3 regions of the Photobacterium carnosum genome follow, and region 1 is predicted to be linked to each of the others. Evidence: predicted binding sites of a transcription regulator. Region 1 holds the regulator's gene; each other region holds the start of a gene.
The links. Region 1 encodes PurR, which represses purine synthesis genes. Its sites were predicted from a motif close to TNANGNAAACGTTTNCNTNA; they were not measured.

Region 1 (4,274 bases):
TTTGACCCACAATGAAAATGTTTTTTTGGTTAATATACGCAAGGTATGTCCTTATTAAATGAGAATCACATCGACTCTTAAGTAGCAAGACCGAGGTAACTAATATTGTATTTCATTTAATGACAAAATTTTTTTTTATTCAAAACATTATTGGAAATAATAAATAACAAATAATAATAACGAAAGTCATAATCGTTACATTAAGAGCAAAATGTGACGTGCGTATGTTATTTTTTATGATTAATAATAAAAAATAGTTAATAAAAGGTTTTATTTTATGGTTGTGACGGGGTTTGTAGAAATTAATGAATAAATATTTTATTTTCTTATTCTTTTTATGTGTTTAATTTACTTGTTCAATAAATGTACATTTTAGCGTGCGTTTATCATGTTTATTGATTTGGAATGGGTAATGTAAGGATTGTGTAGGGGTAGATACGTGTATTTGTTGGATAAATTAAAGAGGCACTGGGCCTCTTTATTCTTAAGCGTCACTTAGCCAGTTGACGGATATTTATTATAGTTTAGCTAGCAGTTCATTGCGTCTGCTTTCTGGTATTACTGACCAATGTTGGCCATGTATAGCGCCTTCCAATGCCCATAGTAACTCTAAACTTAATGATGCCTCTTGTCTTTTTTGTAATGCCTTATAGGCGTTGAGTGCACCAATATCATAGAGTTGATCAATCGTTTGAATTCCGACTTTTTTAAGCATCCTCTCATTTGAAAGCCGTAGGTTAGGTAAATCTTTTATTCTATCCGGAGTGCAACATTCTTTTGCTTTTTTATCAGCTTGTGCTGCTTCAAGAGAATATTTTGCTTGCTCTATTATTTTTTCAGGTTCTTCCCACCATTCATCAAGAATAGCGTAATGTTTTGTTCTGACGGGAAAACCTCGTTTTTCATAGATATAGGGTTTTAAACCCGCTTGTTTAAATTCCTCTTTTGTTTTTGCATTTGCTCGTAGATGGAGTTTATTATTAACGACCAGTGCGAACATTGTCTCACCTGCGAAAATACCAAAGCCACCAAACATGGAGCGAGATCTAACGTTGCCTAAATGATCTAATAGCTGTAATGAATTTTTTAATATTGGTTTGTCCATACTTCTACTCGGTGAATAAATGAGTGTCACCTAACATTAAAGTAGTTGTAAATTTACTTTATTATTAAAGTTATTTACGAGATAAATTGCCTACTCTAAATCATCCATGCATTACTCTATAAATAATACTATCAATAGTGAAGTATTATTTATATTTTGTAAGTCTTTTGCTTACTATTATATGTGTTTACAAGGTTCATTATATTCGATCTTTTAAAAAGGTAAGTTTTAATATTAATGACAGCTGATGAATCTGTGAGATTGCTCATGTTTTCTGACGGTAAGGATAGCGACGGTAGAGATAAGGATTGGATTGATTACGAATGGATGAAAAAGCCAATAGAAATATTGGCTTGATAAATAGGTTGTTATATTAGCGTAAATCTTTTACAGACTTGCGTTCAACGATTGCAGGTGCCATTTCAAAAATTTGACGCTCATGATCTTTGTTCTTCATTCGGTCCATTAGAATTTTAATGGCGGTTTTACCTAAACGACGTTTTGGCTGGTGGATTGTCGTTAATGGCGGTGCGAAGTAAGGTGCAAGATCAATGTTATCGTAACCAATAATTGAAATATCATCAGGAACACGTAACCCAGCTTGCTCAAAGGTACTAATAAGTGCCATTGCCATGATGTCATTAAAACAGAAAATAGCCGTTGGGCGCTCGGTCATTGCAATATATTTTTCAGCCGCTATAACCGCTGAATCACACTCAAAGTCACCTTCAAGGATCCAATCTTCGTTAACGGCTAAGTTAGCTTCAGCCATCGCTTTGTTGAAGCCTTTTAAACGTTCACGACAAGTGGTTTTCTCATTATGGCCAGATAAGCAACCAATGCGACTATGACCATGGTCAATAAAATATTTAGTCGCAAGATAGCCACCTTGCTCGGCGTTATCCTGAATTTTATCAGTATGTGGGCTTTCTGGACCCCAGTCCATTACAACCATAGGTAGGTCTTTTTGGCGCTCAAGCAGATCCAATAGTTTCTGATCAAGATCAGAACACATCACTAATAAGCCATCGACACGCTTTTCTGCAAGCATACGTAAATAATCATATTGCTTAGAAAGATTACCTTCAGTATTACATAAGATGAGTGTGTAACCTTCGCGGTAGCAGTACTCTTCAACACCATGTACAACTTCAGCAAAAAAAGGGTTAGTTGATTTAGTTACTAGCATACCAATAGTGCGAGTGGTATTACATTTTAGACTACGCGCAACAGCACTTGGTGCGTAATTAAGCTCTTCAACAGCAGCCAGTACTTTTTTTTGTGTGGCTTCTGCGACAAAGCGCGTTTTATTGATTACGTGTGAAACTGTTGTCGTTGAAACTCCAGCCATACGTGCAACATCTTTAATGGTCGCCATATTTATTCTTCTAATAATGAGTGCTAGAGTTGTTTCTAGCTAATTCTGTGGTACCAAATTGAATAATTACTGAGATGAATATAATTCAATGTATTTACGTAAACTCTCTCGTTAATTATTCAATTTGGCACCGATAATGTTTTATTACATACTTAAATGGTATTAACACCAAAAACCGCATTTGTTTGCGGCTTTTATAATTATTGCATATTTTTCAAGTGTAATCGCTTGCGTTCACATTTTACTGAGTGTTACGCGTAGTGCAACGTTTCAATTGTCTTGGAGTAAATTATTTGATAGCTATCAACAAAAAAACGTTAATTTCAGTAATTTTATCGTAAGGTTACTAAAATTTACTAGGTACGATCAACATAATATTATGATAGTAGATAAGGATAACCATGGACAGGATGAGGATGTACAGAAACGTGCCAGCCATAGATGCTATGAATTATTAGGGGGGTTAATGCTTGCCATGGTGAACCATCGGCTTGAATTTTACCATGCTGAATAATAACCATCCGTTGAGCATATTGTGCGGCTAAGTTGAGATCATGTAATACAATAATAACCGCCGCACCTTTAGCCGCCATTATTTGTGCCATTTGTAATGTTTTATGCTGGTGAGCTAAATCCAAGGCTGATGTCGGTTCATCTAACATTAGAATGCATTTATCATGTGCTTGGCTTAATTGGGTTAAAACGCGTGCGAAATGGATCCGTTGTTTTTCACCACCAGATAACGTTGGATATAAGCGTTGAGCAAGATGAATGACGTCAGTATCTTGCATGGTTTGGGTAGTAATTCGGTCAATTTCTTGACGTGATAAACATAGCGGCATCGTACCAAGCTCAACCACTTCTTTACAGGTAAAGGCAAATGAGAGCGAACTGTGTTGCGGCAAAATACCTAAATGACACGCTAGTTCAGATCGTTGCCAACTATTTATATCACGATCAAAAAATGCAACTTGACCACTTTCAGGCTCTATTTCACCGCACAGTATTTTAAGAAGGGTACTTTTACCTGCACCGTTAGGCCCGAGTAGTGCTGTTATTTCTCCTGCTTTTATATCGATACTAAAATTATCTAATAAGACTTTACCCGCCAGTGTTAACTGTAAATTACGTGCTGAAATTACAGTTGAGCGTGCTGAGGTTGCCGTCATGCGATTCTGCCTTTTTGTTTATTAAGTAGATAAATGAAGAATGGAGCGCCTAAAATGGCGGTAATAATACCCACGGGGAGTTCTTGCGGTGCAAACGCACTACGGGCGATCATATCGGCAACGAGTAAAATCAATGCGCCTAAAATAGCTGAAATGGGTAAGAGGGTTTTATGATTAGGACCTGAAATCATGCGTCCTAAATGGGGGATCACCAGACCAATAAAGCCAATCGGACCCGTAATAGCAACAGTAATACCTACACCCGCAGCACAGACAATAATTAAACTACGCTTTAGATGTTGAACATTTACCCCCATATGACGAGCTTCAGCTTCGCCCAATAAAAACGCATTAAGCGCATTTGCTTGGCGATAACAATAATAATAAATGACGACGAGGCTCACAAAAGCGAGGCCAATATTCGGCCACGTCGCTCCTGCTAACGAGCCCATTGACCATAAAGAAAAATCACGTAGCGCTTGATCATTCGCAATATAGTTAAGTAACCCAAGACCTGCACCCGAAATCGCTCCAATTGCCACACCCGCCAATAGCATTACCACGACAGATGTACCATTTTTATCGGTGCCAAGGTGATACACCAAATAGGTACTAATAGCGC
Region 2 (4,274 bases), on a different contig from region 1:
CGCTGACTGAGGATATTGCTGCTGGACAGATGCATCAAGCTCACTCCAACGTACATTAAGTGATGGATTATCGGCAATCACCGTGGCACTGGTCGATAAAATAGCCCCAGCTTGCGCACGAAAATGTTGTACATCCGATCGCGCTTTAGGGCCTGTTATCCACTTGCTGAGACCATTTGCTAATGCTGTTCGACCATCTAAACTCGCAGCAAGTTTAAGCTCAACATAAGGCATTTGATGTGTCATTTGCTTAATAAAGCCAGGGTTAAGTGCTTGTGCTTCTGATGCTAATACGCCGACATCCACACGAATGCCCGCAGCTTGTAACAAAGCAATACCACGACCAGCAACGGCAGGATTTGGATCAACCATACCACACACAACCCGTGCAACTTTGGCATTAATTAATGCTTCAGCACAAGGCGGCGTTCTTCCATGATGAGAGCATGGTTCTAACGTCACATAGACGGTCGCCCCTTGAGCACGTTGTTGTGCTTGCCGCAATGCAAACACCTCGGCATGGGGTTGTCCTGCTTGATAATGATAACCTTCACCAACAATGTCACCATCATTAACAATCACGCACCCAACATTAGGATTAGGTGCAGTAGTATAACGACCGTATTGGGCAAGCGTTATCGCTCGCGACATCATCTGTTGATCTGTGTGTGTCATTATTGTTGATCTTAACAATGGTAAATCTTAACGTTCCAGCTTGGCAATTTCTTCACCAAACTCACGAATATCTTCAAAACTGCGATAAACAGAAGCAAAGCGGATATAAGCCACTTTATCTAATTCTTTTAATGCTTCCATCACTAAATTACCAATCATCTCCGAAGGAATTTCACGTTCACCTGTTGCTCGAAGACAAGATTTAATACTATTAATCGCACGTTCAATGTCATCAGTACTCACTGGGCGTTTTTCTAACGCACGTTGAATACCACCGCGTAATTTTTCTTCATTAAACGGGTCACGGTTACCATTAGTTTTAACTACGCGAGGCATCACAAGTTCTGCCGTTTCAAACGTAGTATAGCGTTCATTGCACGCTAAACATTGACGGCGTCGGCGCACTTGGTGGCCATCCGCAACCAATCGCGAATCGATTACTTTGGTGTCATTTGCACCGCAAAAAGGACAATGCATTTAGCCTCCTACATTTAATCGGTTCAGTGTAACTCATTTCATCACTTTAATGAGACTATCACCTTCTTTATTTCTAATAAATAGCCTTAAAAGTAATAATTATCATTAATAATGGCGCATTTTATGTTATTTACAAAACAAAAAAAGCTTACCGATAAATGGGTAAGCCTTATTATTAATGCGTCTCGATGCGTATAAACTACCGCATTACTATCAAATTATGCGTAAACGGGAAGACGCTTACAAATTTCAAGCACTTTGACTTTTGTTGCTTCAATAACAGCATGATCATTGATGTTATCAAGCACATCACACATCCAACCTGCAAGTTGACGCGCATCATCAGCATCAAAACCACGACGAGTAATTGAAGGCGAACCAACACGAATACCAGACGTCACAAATGGGCTACGTGGGTCATTCGGCACACTGTTTTTATTCACGGTAATATTAGCCGCACCAAGCGCTGCATCTGCTTCTTTACCCGTGATTCCTTTATCAATCAGATCAACAAGGAACAAGTGGTTTTCAGTACTACCAGATACAATCTTGTAACCGCGCTTAATAAATTCAGCCACCATTGCTTTTGCGTTTACAACCACATTGGCTTGATAAACTTTAAACTCTGGTTCCATCGCTTCTTTAAATGCTACCGCTTTTGCTGCGATAACATGCATTAACGGACCGCCTTGACCACCAGGGAAAACAGCAGAATTAAGTTTTTTGTAAAGATCTTCGCCTTCATTTGACAGAATCAAACCACCACGAGGGCCAGCTAATGTTTTATGGGTTGTTGTGGTAACAACATGTGCATGAGGCACAGGGTTCGGGTAAACGTCAGCAGCAACTAAACCTGCTACGTGTGCCATATCAACAAACAAGTAAGCGCCAATTTTATCAGCGATTTCACGCATTCTAGCCCAATCAACCACTTGAGAATAAGCAGAGAAGCCACCAATAATCATTTTTGGTTTATGTTCTAATGCCAATGCTTCCATTTCTTGGTAGTCAATTTGACCATTTTCATCAATACCATAAGGAATGATGTTATATAACTTACCAGAGAAATTAACAGGTGAACCATGAGTTAAGTGACCACCATGTGCCAAGCTCATACCTAAAACCGTATCACCCGTATTTAATAATGCCATATAAACAGCATTATTCGCTTGAGAGCCAGAGTGCGGCTGAACGTTTGCATATTCAGCACCAAATAGCTGACACGCACGATCAATCGCAAGCTGTTCTGCTTTATCAACAAACTCACAACCGCCGTAATAACGCTTACCAGGATAACCTTCAGCATATTTATTTGTCAGCTGAGAACCTTGTGCTTCCATTACACGTGGACTAGTGTAGTTTTCAGAAGCAATCAATTCGATGTGTTCTTCCTGACGGGTAGTTTCTTCCTGAATAGCTGCAAATAGTTCTGCATCATAATCAGCAATATTCATATCACGCTTTAGCATCTGTATCTCCTGACTCAGCTAAGTTTTATACTATTTTTAGTAATAAACGAAAAATCACAAACCTAGACGCCACGTGGACGCAAACGTTTTCGTTTTAATTTTTATCTGCTAACTATATTACATAAATTGATCTAAATCAGAAAGTCTTAAATGTGGTTTATTTGTTATAACAGTAATCTGTCACTAATATCTAATTCATTCATTACGCTCAAGTTAGTATATATAAAAAAGGGGGTGCATATATGCACCCCCTATGACTATTTTAATCATGACTAACCATCACAAATTAAATCGCATCTTCATCTTCTTCGCCAGTACGAATACGTACTACACGATCAATATCAAACATGAAGATTTTACCATCGCCAATCTTACCTGTTTGTGCGGTTTCGACAATTGTTTCAATACATTGCTCAGCAACTTCATCAGTCACTACAATTTCAATTTTCACTTTAGGTAAAAAATCGACCATGTATTCGGCACCACGATAAAGTTCAGTATGGCCTTTTTGACGACCAAATCCTTTTACTTCTGACACGGTCATGCCAGTGATACCTACTTCCGCTAACGCTTCACGGACATCATCAAGTTTAAATGGCTTAATAATGGCTTCAATTTTTTTCATTATCATCATCCTTTGCTGAGCAGAAGATCGGCACCGTAACTACAAACACCGACTTGATTAAATTAAGGCTATTATCACAGATCCAAGGCAGTAATTTAATACCATTTAATATTCTTTAATGTAATTAGTCTCCATTCGTCGCAAAAGTAGCAACACGGAATACAGTAATACCAAGCCATTGATCACCATCATAACAATATCATGATGTTGAGTAGGGAAAATATTAGGTATGAAAGGAATTAAACTAACGTGTAGAAATAAAGTGGTAGCTGGAATATAAAAATAAAGTGGAATAAATCCCCATTTTTCTCCCAGAAAGAGTCCAATACAAGCCAGTATTCCTGAGATCAATACCACTATAGTGACACCCACGGGCACCATACTAAGTACATCAAATCTTAATGCGTTAATTATTATCTCAATATGCTGAATAAGACTAATAATAACTAATACTGCGAGTAATTTAGTTGCACCGATAAGACGGTAACTTTTGGGAAGATCCAATCCCATTATTTCATCCTTGTAACGACACAAATGCCATTTTATTTATTAGGTTAATTATCCCAATGTTCTTTCAAGGTTAACGTGATCAATATCAACTTCATATTTAATTTTATAATCCACACAGTTACGACATAAAAAAAGCTGCCAATAAATGACAGCTCCTATATGTTTAATGCCTGTAAATATTAACCAAGGTTAACCCGTGCATTACGGAACATACGCATCCATGGGCTATTTTCACTCCAGTCATCTGGATGCCAAGAGTTAGCCACAGTGCGGAATACACGCTCAGGGTGTGGCATCATAATAGTGACACGACCATCTTGGGTAGTTAACCCTGTAATTCCGTTTGGCGAGCCATTCGGGTTAACCGGATAATTTTGAGTCACATTGCCGTAGTTATCAAGGTAACGTAGCGCGATCGTACCGGATTGTTCAATCGCAGCAAGGTGATCAGCATTACGAACTTCCACGCGTCCTTCACCGTGAGAAACCGCAATTGGCATTCTCGAACCGACCATATC
Region 3 (4,274 bases), 130 kb from region 1:
CGCTTACAAAGATGTATTTTAAATAAAACTTTTCAAAAGAGTAAAAATAAATAGAAATACGATTTTTTGTGGTAATAAGTGTTAATAATGTTATTAGAGTGAAAAATTTAATGATTAAACACAAGAAACATGCGGAGATGGCTTGATTTAACGGGAGTTGAGCAGTAGTATCCACGCCTCGATTTTTATGGTGGTGTATATGAGCAGATTTGAGTGCCTTGAAAGAATTGTCGACGAATATCGTAAGAAAGTTCGTGACGCAGAGTTTAACCGTCAGAACGATAGCGAAGTGGCTAAAGTTCTAGTTTTATTAGTCGGTAACTCAATGTTCAGTCTGGCTGATGAATTTGCTGATTGGGTTAATCGTGGCGGTGATCGTAGCTATGGCGGTAAGTTTTTTGTTTCTAAGCAACTAATGACGTTGTTAGAGCCAGTAACTTTCCGTGGCGTAACGGTTCGTCGTGATTCGATTAAACTATTCAGAATTTCATAACCTGAGTGGCTTCCAATCGTTATTCAATGACTCTCCGATAGAAAAATTGAAAAACAGATTTTTGATCTAGCTATCAGCGTGGTCAATAAAAAGGGGATGCTATGGCATCCCTTTTTTGTTGATTATTATAAAGTGACATGTTCACCTGCATTACCTTGTTTATCTTCTCTTCCTGCACTTTCGATTTTTCCTATTCCTGCTGTTTTCCTGTTTCTTCTGTACTTAACCCTTGAGTCTCAATAGCGACTTATGGTCAACTAGCATCAAATAAAAAATATATAAAGAAAGAAGGTAATACATGGACGCTGAATTTTGGCATAGCCGTTGGACTGAAGATCGTATCGGGTTTCATTTAACCGATGTTAATCCATTATTAATAAAACACTGGTCACTGGTTAATGCTCAACGTGATGATCGCGTGTTAGTACCAATGTGTGGCAAATCAGAAGACTTAGTTTGGCTTGCGGCGCGTCATAATGATGTGGTTGGGATTGAACTGAGTGATATTGCTGTAAAAGCTTTTTTTGCTGAGAATCTTTACACGCCATTAGTCACCGGGATCGGCTGTGAGCATGTGTATTCATTTGATGAGATCACAATTTATCAAGGGGACTATTTTACCGTTCCTGTTGCACCGGTTGATGTGGTGTATGATCGTGCGGCCTTAGTTGCGATGCCACAATCAATGCGTGAACGTTATGTTGAGCGTTTATTGCAGTTGATTAAACCCGGTGGGCGTATTTTATTAGTGACCTTAGATTACCCTCAATCACAAATGGACGGACCTCCATTCTCAGTGCCTAAGGCTGAAATAGAAGCGTTATTCAGTGGTTGTAAGATCACCCATTTAGAACGTGATGAAGCTGATGCAACCCATCCTCGTCGTCAGCGTGGTGTCGAGCGTTTCGCTGAAGAAGTATGGCTAATTGACGTTTAATAAACTCACAATAGCGTAGCTGAAAAAACAAAGGCGTCTATGTGACGCCTTTATTGTCTTTATTGCGCCGCTAAGGCTACAGAATGACGTTAACATCTGCTGCCGTAGCAATGGCATCCGTAACAGCTGTGTCAATGTCATTACGGCGTGTAAGCGCAACCCCAAGACGACGGCGACCATTGATTTCAGGTTTGCCAAACAGTCTTATTTGCGTTTGTGGACGAGATAACGCAGCGGTTAAATTATCAAATCGAATATTGGTAGAAATACCTTCAGCAAGAATAACCGCAGAAGCTGATGCACCATACTGTGTAATCGTGGTAATGGGCATGCCTAAAAAGGCACGGACATGCAATGCAAATTCAGATAACTCTTGAGAGATCAGGGTTACCATTCCTGTATCGTGTGGGCGAGGGGATACTTCGCTAAACAGCACTGTATCGCCTTTAACGAACAATTCCACCCCAAATAGACCATAACCGCCTAATTCGTTTACAACCTTCTTAGCAACGTTCTCAGCCGCTTTTAAGGCTGCCTTTGACATTTGCTGTGGTTGCCACGACTCGCGGTAGTCGCCATTCTCTTGACGATGACCAATTGGCGCACAGAAATGCACACCATCAACCGCGCGTACTGTCAGTAGCGTGATTTCATAATCAAAATCGACAAAGCCTTCAACAATCACACGACCTGCGCCTGCACGTCCACCTTCTTGTGCGTATTGCCATGCTGATTCAATGTCTGCGGCAGTTTTAATCACGCTTTGACCTTTGCCTGATGAACTCATGATCGGCTTTACAACACACGGCATGCCAATGCGATGCACTGAGGCTTCAAAATCGGCATATTGATCAGAAAATTCATAAGGCGAGGTTGGAATGGCTAAGGTTTCAGCTGCAAGACGACGAATACCTTCACGGTTCATGGTCAGTTTAGTCGCGTTAGCGGTGGGTACAACATTGACACCTTGGCTTTCAAGTTCAACTAAAGTATCTGTCGCAATTGCTTCAATTTCAGGTACAACAAAGTGGGGTTGTTCAAGGGCAATAATACGTTTAAGTGCATCACCATCTAACATATCAATCACATGGCTACGATGTGCTACCTGCATTGCTGGCGCATTCTCATAACGATCAACAGCAATCACTTCAAGCCCAAGACGCTGACACTCAATAGCAACTTCTTTACCTAGCTCACCAGAGCCAAGCAGTAATACACGGGTTGCATCAGAACAAGTAGCGGTACCAAACATTGAAATTCCTTACGATTTGTCATTAAAGGTGAAATCTGTCGCTAATAATACCTTATTTTAATGTTTGCGCAATCGTTTGCTTTTGGAGGGTATTTGATAGAAAGATCATAATTGAAGAACGTGAAGCGAAAAAAAACCGCTTATCATAAGCGGTTTTAATGTGGTTATTTTTTACGATTTTCCCAATGGGTAATAAAAGCAACGGAGAGAATAATAATCCCAGCACCAAGCCATAATCGTCCGGGTGGTGCCCAGCCAAAGACTAACCATCCACCTAATACGTTTAAAGGTAATTTAGCATGATCAAAAGGTTGGACAAAAGAAGCATCAGCCACGGCATAGGCTTTAGCGATTGCCCATTGTGCTAACCCAGTTAATAAACCTGCCAGAATTAATAACCACCAGCCCAAACCGATTGTTGGCATGGTAAAATCAGGAGCAGCTAAAATAAGATTGAAAGGCGTCATTAAAATAAGTAGATACATCACGATGGTTGTGGGTGATTCATGGCTAGATTGTTTTTTCACCATCAATGAATAAGCTGCCCAGAAAAAGGCTGCACCTACAGGCAATAATGTCGCGATGTTAAAATCTTCAGACCATGGCTCAAGAATAATCATTGCACCAACAAAACCACCTAACGTTGCTAACCAACGCGCTTTACCGACAGTTTCTTTAAGAATGAGCCCTGAACCAATGGTTGCAAACAGCGGGGAAATCATCAGTAATGCAATACCTTGCCAAATAGGAACAGGGTAGGCTAATGCCCATAACCATAACTGAATACCAATAACTGCAAAAAACACCCGTAAGCAGTGTAACCAAAAATGATTAGTTTTAAGTGATTGACGAATGCCTAACTTGCGTAGCCAAGGCAGCATTGCGATCAATGCAATAAAGTATTGGATCAACGCCACAGAGGTGGAAGGAACATGCATTTTGATACTAAGGTACTGAGCTAAGCTATTTACTACGGCAAACGCGAGCCCGGCAGTTAGCATCCATGCTGCGCCTCGCAGAGGATTATGTGTTTGAGACATTGTCATTGGCTTCTAATAATTAGGTGGCAAGATGATACGCTTTTGGTGTTTGATAGCCAACATTGATCAAGTTTAGATAACAAAAAACCGCCACTTAGGCGGTCTCTTCAATCTTTTTAAATCAATTGCAGACTTAATAAGCAACATACGTTAATTGTATATCGGGATTAAGTGCATCTAACAATGCTTGTGTACGCGCTAATTGACTAATTTTACTTTCAGCACTTTCTACCAGTGCCGCTTCTGCAATTTCAGATAATGAATAGTTAGACATATTCATATTAATTAATGCAACTTGCAGAGGCGGTAAGCTTGGGTTGAATGCCGCATTTTCTGCATACATTCCTTCAAAGATACGACCATCTTGTGCTTTTAATGCCACACCACTGAAATTCTTTGAGTAAGGTGCATGTGAACGGTTGGCTGCATTACACGCGCTAATCGCAAGTTCTGAATTTTCTTCAATACGAATACCATTATTCAAATCACTTAATAGACCATCTTTAACCCCTAAATCTAGCGGGCCGAAAGAATCAGGTAGGTATTGTTGCA

Region 2: a site for PurR is predicted at 2,697-2,716, ahead of glyA (serine hydroxymethyltransferase). Genes of this name have one in related genera too.
Region 3: a site for PurR is predicted at 2,747-2,766, ahead of purT (formate-dependent phosphoribosylglycinamide formyltransferase). Genes of this name have one in related genera too.

The regions. Positions count from the first base shown of each region.
Region 1 covers NZ_WMDN01000003.1:104,123-108,396, forward strand. Annotated here, with positions in the region: gene GLP24_RS04060 (carboxymuconolactone decarboxylase family protein) at 1-42, opposite strand, end outside; gene GLP24_RS04065 (TfoX/Sxy family DNA transformation protein) at 518-1,105, opposite strand; gene purR (HTH-type transcriptional repressor PurR) at 1,479-2,483, opposite strand; gene GLP24_RS04075 (heme ABC transporter ATP-binding protein) at 2,861-3,652, opposite strand; gene GLP24_RS04080 (FecCD family ABC transporter permease) at 3,649-4,274, opposite strand, start outside.
Region 2 covers NZ_WMDN01000002.1:7,712-11,985, reverse strand. Annotated here, with positions in the region: gene ribD (bifunctional diaminohydroxyphosphoribosylaminopyrimidine deaminase/5-amino-6-(5-phosphoribosylamino)uracil reductase RibD) at 1-675, opposite strand, end outside; gene nrdR (transcriptional regulator NrdR) at 703-1,152, opposite strand; gene glyA (serine hydroxymethyltransferase) at 1,371-2,621, opposite strand; gene glnB (nitrogen regulatory protein P-II) at 2,908-3,246, opposite strand; gene GLP24_RS01910 (hypothetical protein) at 3,352-3,756, opposite strand; gene purL (phosphoribosylformylglycinamidine synthase) at 3,936-4,274, opposite strand, start outside.
Region 3 covers NZ_WMDN01000003.1:229,335-233,608, forward strand. Annotated here, with positions in the region: gene GLP24_RS04635 (hypothetical protein) at 200-493, shown strand; gene GLP24_RS04640 (thiopurine S-methyltransferase) at 792-1,430, shown strand; gene purT (formate-dependent phosphoribosylglycinamide formyltransferase) at 1,507-2,682, opposite strand; gene GLP24_RS04650 (DMT family transporter) at 2,847-3,722, opposite strand; gene cdd (cytidine deaminase) at 3,856-4,274, opposite strand, start outside.